One region of the Brevibacillus soli genome, then DNA from elsewhere that is predicted to be linked to it. Evidence: riboswitches for the same ligand, from Rfam matches in the RefSeq annotation. Region 1 holds a riboswitch; the other holds the start of a gene.
What was found. A riboswitch is a leader RNA that binds a small molecule or an ion and turns the genes downstream of it on or off. The one in region 1 is predicted to bind FMN.
Positions count from the first base shown of each region.

Region 2: linked by a shared signal. The riboswitch ahead of ACE99V_RS15905 (ECF transporter S component) and the one ahead of ribD (bifunctional diaminohydroxyphosphoribosylaminopyrimidine deaminase/5-amino-6-(5-phosphoribosylamino)uracil reductase RibD) in region 1 are both predicted to bind FMN.

Region 1 covers NZ_JBIYSM020000013.1:1,564-5,974, forward strand. Annotated here, with positions in the region: gene ACE99V_RS07270 (bifunctional 3,4-dihydroxy-2-butanone-4-phosphate synthase/GTP cyclohydrolase II) at 1-462, opposite strand, end outside; gene ribE (riboflavin synthase) at 487-1,146, opposite strand; gene ribD (bifunctional diaminohydroxyphosphoribosylaminopyrimidine deaminase/5-amino-6-(5-phosphoribosylamino)uracil reductase RibD) at 1,151-2,281, opposite strand; FMN riboswitch at 2,393-2,539, opposite strand; gene ACE99V_RS07285 (TRAP transporter large permease) at 2,737-4,011, opposite strand; gene ACE99V_RS07290 (TRAP transporter small permease) at 4,008-4,411, opposite strand, start outside.
Region 2 covers NZ_JBIYSM020000040.1:29,902-34,312, forward strand. Annotated here, with positions in the region: gene ACE99V_RS15895 (ABC transporter permease) at 1-256, shown strand, start outside; gene ACE99V_RS15900 (ABC transporter permease) at 260-1,048, shown strand; FMN riboswitch at 1,119-1,289, shown strand; gene ACE99V_RS15905 (ECF transporter S component) at 1,545-2,150, shown strand; gene ACE99V_RS15910 (HAD family hydrolase) at 2,183-2,839, opposite strand; gene ACE99V_RS15915 (helix-turn-helix domain-containing protein) at 2,909-3,526, opposite strand; gene bcp (thioredoxin-dependent thiol peroxidase) at 3,702-4,169, shown strand; gene ACE99V_RS15925 (M42 family metallopeptidase) at 4,189-4,411, shown strand, end outside.

The sequences.
Region 1 (4,411 bases):
TCCGCCCGCCAGTTTGGCCAGATCAACTGCTGCCTCGGTATGGCCCGCTCTGCGCAGGACACCCCCGCTTTTGGCGACAAGCGGAAAAATGTGACCGGGCTGGCGAAAATCTTCCGCCTTTTTCGTCTCATCCATCATCGCCAGAATCGTGCGGGACCGCTCATGCGCCGAAATGCCGGTGTGGGTACCGATCTCATCGATGGAGACGGTAAACGCTGTCCCCTGCCGGTCGGTGTTTACATCCACCATCGGCTTCAACTGCAGACGGGCAGCGTGCTCTTCCGTTATCGGCACGCAGACCAGCCCTCTGCCGTGGGTTACCATAAAGTTTACCATCTCCGGTGTGGCAGCCTCTGCCATGCAAACCAGGTCGCCTTCGTTTTCCCGGTCTTCATCGTCCACGACAATGATCGCTTTCCCCTGCTTCAAATCTTCCAACGCCGCTTCAATGGTATCCAGCATAACCGCTCCTCCCTTTCCTCTCTTTTACAGAAACCCGTTTTCCCGCAGGACCTCCATGGTAAGCCCTGTCGCTTCGGATGGGTGTTGCTCGGTTGTTTTCCATCCCATTAACCGCTCGACGTATTTGCCAATCACGTCGCACTCCAGATTGACGAGATCACCGGGATGCTTTCCCTGCATATTGGTATGGGAGAGCGTATGGGGAATGATCGAGATCGTGAAGCCTGCAGCCGTTACGTCAACCAGGGTCAAACTGATGCCGTCCACCGCCACCGAGCCGCGCGGCACCATGTACTTGAGCAGATCGGCGCCTGCTTTGATCCGAAATAATACGGCGTTGGCATGAGGCTCCCGCGAAACGATTTCACCCGTCCCGTCCACATGGCCGGAAACGATATGCCCGCCAAAGCGGTCACCCAGCCTCATGGCCCGCTCCAGATTGATCGTCTCGCCCCGTTTTAAGCGACCGAGGTTCGTCTTTTTCATGGTTTCCGGCATCACATCAGCAGTGAAGTGAGCGGAGGAAAATGAGGTGACCGTCAAGCAAACGCCGTTTACCGCGATGCTGTCGCCGAGCTGCACTCCTTTCAACACCTTGTCTGCCTTGATCAAAAGCTTGCTTGCGACAGAATTGCCCGTCACGTTCTCCAGCACGCCCAATTCTTCCACGATCCCCGTAAACAATGGACTACACCTCCCTGTTTCCCTTCGTCTGTTCCGAAGCCCATACCGGGTACCCGCTGATGCGGATATCCCGTTCGCCCACCTGTTCCAGCTCCATATCCCGAAGCAGGACAGCGTCTCCCATCAGATCGATGCCTGTCCCGCCAATCGGCGTTGGAGCAGAGCCACCTCCCACCAGCTTCATCGATACGTAGCTGATGATTTTCTGGATCGCCTGCGCTTGAAGGAACGCACCGTTAACAGCGGCCCCGCCTTCCACCAAGAGAGAGGTGATTCCCCGCTGACCCAGCGTTGCCAGCACTTGTTCGATCGGCAGCTTCTTCTCCGCCTCCAGCGAGATGACCTGTACGCCCTTGGCTGCAAGCGCCGCTTTTTTCTCCAGGGAGGCCTGCTGTGCCGTGAAAATCCACGTTGGCGCTTTTTCATCCGAAACCACACGCGCTGTCAGCGGAATGCGCAGATGCGTGTCGAGGATCACGCGGACGGGCTGCTTCCCGGTTTCCGCCTGATCGAGTCGCACGGTCAGCGCCGGGTCGTCGGCAATGACGGTATTGACTCCCACCAGAATGGCGTCATGCTGTCGCCGCAGCTCATGCACCTGCTTTCGCGCCTCCTCGCCGGTAATCCAGCGGCTGTGTCCCGTTTGTGTCGCGATTTTGCCGTCGAGCGTGCTCGCCGTTTTCACCGTCACAAACGGGCGACCCGTCGTAATGTAGTGAAAAAACACCTCGTTCACACGGCGGGCTTCCGCTTCCAATACGCCAACGGTTACCTCCAGCCCCGCTTCCCGCAGACGCGCCGCTCCCCGCCCCGCCACCAGCGGATTTGGGTCAAGCACCGCAATCACGACTCGGGAAATGCCAGCTGCGATCACCGCGTCCACACACGGCGGCGTTCGCCCGTGATGGCTGCACGGCTCCAGCGTGACATAGATCACCGCTCCTTTTGCCTTTTCGCCAGCCATCCGCAGCGCGTGGACCTCCGCATGCGGCTCACCCGCTCTCAAATGCGCCCCCATTCCAACGATGATGCCGTCTTTTACCACGACGGCCCCGACCATCGGGTTGGGACTGGTTTGTCCAGCCGTCCCTTTCGCCAATTGAAGCGCCAGCGACATATAATGGATGTCGTTCAACTGCCATCTCCCTTTCCCAAATAAAAAACGCCCTTGAATCTGAAATCAGGGCATAGGGAAATAAGCCTGATGATTGCCAATTTTTACGAAAAGATTGGCTATCAAAGGCTGTCTCACCTTCTCCCATCCGGACTGTACCGTCGGCCCTGGAATCGCACCAAGTCAGTCGCTGACACACCTTGCCTGTCAACGAGTCGCGGGCTCAGACTACACGTCATCACCGCCGGTCGGGAATTTCACCCTGCCCTGAAGGTTGTTATGAAGTTTCAAACATTATAACACGATTGACGATCCAGGGGACACTTTTTCATTTTCGGGAAGTACATGCCTATGTTTTATCATGCGGTACATGAACAATTGGGCACGGCTTCGACGAGCGCGGGGGTTTTCCCGACACCCTGATTTCACTCAATCAAAAAACCTCTGCCGCATCCTTTCTACGGCAGAGGGGGACGTTATTTCACTTCATCGACTAACCACGTCGTGAGTTCCGGGAAGAGCGAGAGCAGCACGATGAACAAAAGCATGATGACAGCGTACGGCATCGCTCCCCTGACGATGGTGGCGATTGGCGTGTTGGGATCGATACCTTTTAAGACGAACAGGTTCAGTCCCACCGGCGGCGAAATCAGCGCCAGCTCCATGTTGACCACCATGATGATGGCAAACCAGATCGGGTCAAACCCAAGCGACGTGATGATCGGATAGAGAATCGGCAGCGTGATTACGAGTATCGAGACGGTCTCCAGGAAACAGCCGAGCACGAGCAACAGCAGGTTGATCAGGATGAAGATCACCCAGCGGGAAACCTCCCACGAGGTTGCCAAATCGGTCAGCATTTGCGGGATCTGCAGCGATGTTAGAATAAACCCGAACAGCATGGCGCCCACAATGATAAACAAGATCATGGCATTGGTGGCTACGGTGGAGAGGAGGATCTTCTTCAGATTCTCCAGCGTCAGGCTACGGTAAACCAACCAAGCGATGAGAAAGCTGAACACCACGCCAGCCGCTGCCGCTTCCGTCGGCGTAAAGATTCCGGTGTAGATGCCGCCGATGATCAGCGTAGGCATCATCAGACCCCAAATCGCCTTGCGGGAGGCCTGCCAACGCTCCGGCCAGCTTGCCGGCTCATCCTTGATATGCCGTAATTTCCAGGACGCGTACACCATAAAAATCAACAGCAGCAGGATGCCCGGAACGACACCCGCGATGAAGAGTTTGCCCACCGACTCTCCAGTGACGGATCCGTAGATAATCATCGGCACACTGGGCGGAATCAAAATGCCCAGCGTCCCCCCGGCTGCAAGCAAGCCGAGCACGCTTTTCCGATCGTAGCCGCGGGCTGTCATCTCCGGGATGGCCACCGTTCCGATCGTCACCGCAGTGGCGACGCTGGAACCGGAAATGGCAGCAAAGATTCCGCAGCAGGTCAAGGTAGCCAGGCCAAGCCCTCCCGGCAGGTGACGAAGCCATTTGCTCGCCATGTCGTACAATTCCCTGCCCACTCCGCTGAACAGCAAGATCTGACTCATCAGGACGTACATCGGCAACGCGCTGACGGTGAAATCATCCAACGCTTTGTAGGCGATGATCGGGAGCTGGCTTAATCCCAGCGCACCGCCGTTGAACCAGTACAAACCGATGGCTGCCAGCAGGGACAGCGCAAACGCCACCGGCAAACCGATCAGCAGCAGAGAGGCCATTCCCCCCGCGAAGAACAGACTCATATGGCTTCCCCTCCTTCCTTCCCATCCTTTCCCTGCGCGTAGTCAACCAGTTGAAGAAGAAAGGCAAAGCAGAGCAACGTTCCGCCGATCGGCAGCAGCATCTCCGGGATGTACATCGGAATGCGCAGCAGTGAAGCGGAGGTAAATCCGAGTTCCTTCGACTGCATCACGTGCTCCCAGCCAAACCAGGTAAACACGACAGAAAACAGCAGGCCCAACACACTGGAGACGATCAGCATGATTTTACGCACGTGCGCGGGTACGTTGTGCAGCAGCAGGTCTACTTTGATATGGGCGTCTTCCCGGAGCGCATAGGCCGCTCCCACAAAACAACTGCCAATGATCGCGTAGATGGTCAGTTCTGTCGCCCAAGTCGTTGGTGCATTGAAAAGGAAACGGG
Region 2 (4,411 bases), on a different contig from region 1:
GCGGGTCATTGTCGACCTCCTGTCCGGTCTGATTTTGCCGATCAGTTTTTTTCCCGGTTGGGCTCAGACGCTGATGGCATATCTTCCTTTCCAGGCGATCAACTACTACCCCAGCTTGATCTTTACGGGGGCGGTCGACACGGGGCGGGCGTTGGAAATCATCCTGCTGCAGGTCGTCTGGATCGCCGTCATTTTGCTTCCCATTGTGCTGCTCTGGCGTCGCGCCCGACACAAGCTGGTCGTGCAGGGGGGATAACGCATGCGACATATACTTGGAATTTTTATGGACTACCTAAGCCAGTATTTCAAGACGCGGCTGGCCTATCGCACCGACTTTTTGGGTGAGCTTGTCTCTTATTTTATCTTTGAGCTGATCAACCTGGTCTTTATCATCGTCGTATTTCAGCATGTGCCGTTATTGAACGACTGGACGCGCGAGGAGATTATTTTTATCTACGGTTTTTTCCTCATTCCGTACGCGGTGTTCACGATGTTTTTCGGTTTCTGGGACTTCAATGAAAAGTACATCATTCGCGGCGAGATGGACCGAGTCCTGACCCGTCCGCTGCACAACCTGGCCCAGATCTGTCTGGAATCGATTGCCCCCGACCGCATTTTTGGAGTGTTTACGGGGTTGATCATCATGGGGTACGCGGCTATTCGCCTGGATCTGTCGTTTGCCTGGTACGATCCGTTTTTGTTTGTGGGACTGGTGATCAGCAGCGTGTTGATCTACGCCGGGGTGTACACCTCGATCTCTGCGATCAGCTTTTTCTCCGACTCCCGAACCGGAATCGCCCCGATGATCTGGAACATCCAAAACTACGGCCGTTATCCGGTGGATGTCTACAACAAAATCATCCGCTTCATTCTCACCTGGATCCTGCCGTTTGCTTTCGTCGGAGTATATCCTGCCGCCTACTTTCTGCGAAAAGAGGTCTGGTACACCTACGCCATGCTTACACCAGTCATGGGGATCATTTTCTTTTCCATCGGATTGCTTGTGTGGAACTGGGGTGTGCGCAAGTACAGGGGCGCAGGGTCGTAACAAAGCCGATTGCACTTTCCGGTATTGTCAAAACGAAAACGGCCACGGTATAATAAGGCGTACAACGACACACTTCCTTCGGGGCAGGGTGAAATTCCCGACCGGCGGTGATCACAGTCAGGCAGCGTTTACTGCCATACGGTGTAAGCCCGCGAGCCTCTTGAGCGGTTTATCGTGACAGAGTGCAGGATCTGGTGCGACTCCAGAGCCGACAGTACAGTCTGGATGGGAGAAGGATGACGACAGTACGTTCGCACACGTGCTTGTTTGCTTGTGCAAACGGACGGATGACAGGGGTTATTTTGCGGGAACTCACCCCTTTTCTTTCCTGTTCCGTTTTGCAAAAAGCACAGTCATAAAGACCAAGCCCTGGGGATTTTCCATCCTCAGGGCTTTTTTTGACTGGGCCCGATCGGCACCCGACCGGGCAAAAGTACGGGCGAATCCGCTGTTGCCATTCCTCAGGAAGGAAAGAGAAAACGAGGAGATGGTACAGATGAAAGGAACAGCACTTCACACGCAGCAATCCACGCAAATGAAGCGATTGGTAACAGTGCCCTTGTTGGCAGCAGTCGCGTTCATTCTGCAGTATCTGGAGTTCCCGGTTCCGCTGATGCCGAGCTTTTTGAAGCTTGACTTCAGCACGCTCCCCGGTTTGGTGGGCGGCCTTATGTTTGGTCCGATGGCCGGGGTCATTGTAGAACTGTTGAAAAACCTGTTGCACTTTCTGTTCAAAAATACGGACGGCCTGCTTATCGGCGAGTTTGCCAATTTTGTGGCCGGCTCCAGCTTTATCCTGGCGGCGGTATATGTTCATCGCCTTCGTCAGGGAAAAGGCGGATTTCTTGCCGGACTTGCGATTGGCACCGTTTTGATGACATTGGTTATGTCGATTGCCAACTGGGTGTTCCTGATTCCGGCTTATGCCGCGCTTTATCAGGTATCCATTGAGAATCTTCTGGCCATGTTTCAGGTCGACAGTCTGTTGTCACTGATTTTATACGGGATCGCCCCGTTTAATGTGATCAAAGGGGTAGTCCTCTCGCTCTTGGCTTATCCGATTTTCGTCAAGCTGGCGCCGCGGCTAAACCTTCGCGCATAAAAAAACAAAGAAAAAATAACAGGCAAAACCACTCAACGGTTTCGCCTGTTATTTTTTTGCACCCAATCGACAAAGGCGATAGGATCTGTAAATACAAGGTCCGGCTCAGGGGTAAATCCACCCGTCTTTTGCGAAACCGACAGCCAATTGACTCCCACCGCGGTGATACACGCAGCCCGGGCTGCCTTGATGTCGGCATCACTGTCCCCGACGAAGCAGGTCGTCTCCTTCTCTGCACCCAACTGCTTCATCGCCATGCAGATGCCTTCAGGATGGGGCTTTGGCAGAACTACTTCGTCGCCGGTGATCATTACGTCAAAAAAGTGCGTCAAATCAAGCGCCCTCAGGGAGATCTCCGCGCTGCGCCGCCCTTTTCCGGTTACCACCCCCATGCGAATCCCGGCTTGCTGGACACTTGCCAGCATCTGCCGTACGAGTTCGGTCTCAGCTGTCAGGCGGTGTTCCTGTTCATACAGCTGAAAAAAATGCCTCAAAGCTTCTTCCTGCTTCTCGGGAGGAATCATTTGCTCAAGAATGACAGTCTCCGTGGGGCCGAACAGTCGGACAATCTGCTCGTCTGAATAGTCCTGCTGAAGAAACATGCGAAAAGTGGAACGAAACGCGTGAAAAATAATCGGCAACGTATCGGCGACCGTTCCGTCAAAATCAAACAAGATCGTCTTTATCATCCACGCCCTCCCCAAAAAAGAAAACCATCCTGCCCGATGGTTTTCGCGATGTGTGCTGTTCTTCTATGTTTATTCGTCTAAGTCTACAAAAGAATCGTTGTCATCTTCGCTTGGGTCCGCGGGTGTCAGAGGAAACAGGATGTCGTAGTATTTAAACTTGCGACGGCCTCCCTCGCTTTTCAAGCCCTTATACTTGTGCACCAATTCCTGCAGTTCTTGAACAAACTGGTTCCGCTCTTCCTGGTTCAGATAGACCTCGGTAAAGTTGTAGGCAAATGTGTCCTTGTACTCCTTGCGTACGTCTACATCACTGGCGACAAACCGGTTAAGCGTCCGCACGAGGTCGTTCTCCGTGGTGCGGAACGGGGTGAAGATGATGTCGCTCAACTCCTGGGCGTTCTCTTCGATCATCACCCGCAGGCTTACCTGTATGACTTTGGCAACGGGTTGATAGTATTTCTCTACAATGGACCCTTTTACCCGGGTATCCACCTGTTCAAGAAGACCGACTCGCACAAGTTCTTTTACGTGATAGTGGAGACGAGCGGCATTTTCACCCAGTTCGGTCGCAATTTGCTTGGCAGTTCGCGGCTCAAGATCTTCGAAAAGTTCGAGTATTTTTACACGTTCGGGTATTGCAAGCGACTTGAGGGCTTCCGGGTCGGTTACATCAAAAAACTCTTTCATCGTGCTTTTTCACCATCCAGCTAGCTCAGCGAATTTATAATTCTTTATGTTTATTATCAATCAATTCTATCTCTTTCTTTCAAAAAGCGCAACGCGTAAGCGAAAATGGGAATTCTTATTATGCTTGTGGTAAAATAAGACAAGATCGATAGGAAAAAAGGATGGGATGCAAAATATGGTAGCGGTAGGACAGGCTGCACCCGAATTTACGCTGCAATCGAGCGGCAATCAAACCATTTCCCTATCGGATTATCGCGGGAAAAACGTCGTGTTGTACTTTTATCCCAAAGACATGACTCCGGGCTGTACGACGGAAGCCTGCGATTTCCGTGATTTTCATCCGGATTTTGCCAAGTTGAATACGGTCGTATTAGGCATCAGTCCGGACGATGTCAAATCCCATGACAAGTTTGTGGCCAAACACGAGCTGCCGTTTCCGCTTTTGGCCGATCCCGATCACCGGGTGGCGGAAGCGTACGGCGTCTGGGTGTTGAAAAAAATGTACGGCCGAGAGTACATGGGCATTGAGCGCTCGACGTTCGTCATCGACCACGAAGGAAACATCGCCAAGGTATGGCCGAAGGTAAAAGTAAAAGGGCACGTCCAGGAAGTGCTTGAGTTTATCAAGGAACATCTGCAGTAGGCAGGAAAGGGGAGCAGGGATGACGGTATCGACAGATTACATGGTGGAAACCTTTTGCGCTTTGGCGAACATTCCCAGTCCGTCAGGCAACACGGAAAAGGTGATGGCGTGGATTGAAACGGAACTGAAGCGGCTGGGGATTCGATTTTTCCGCATGAACAAAGGAGCGGTTATGGCTACGCTGCCGGGTGCAAACGACGAGAAGCACCGTCTGCTGACCGCTCACGTCGATACGTTGGGGG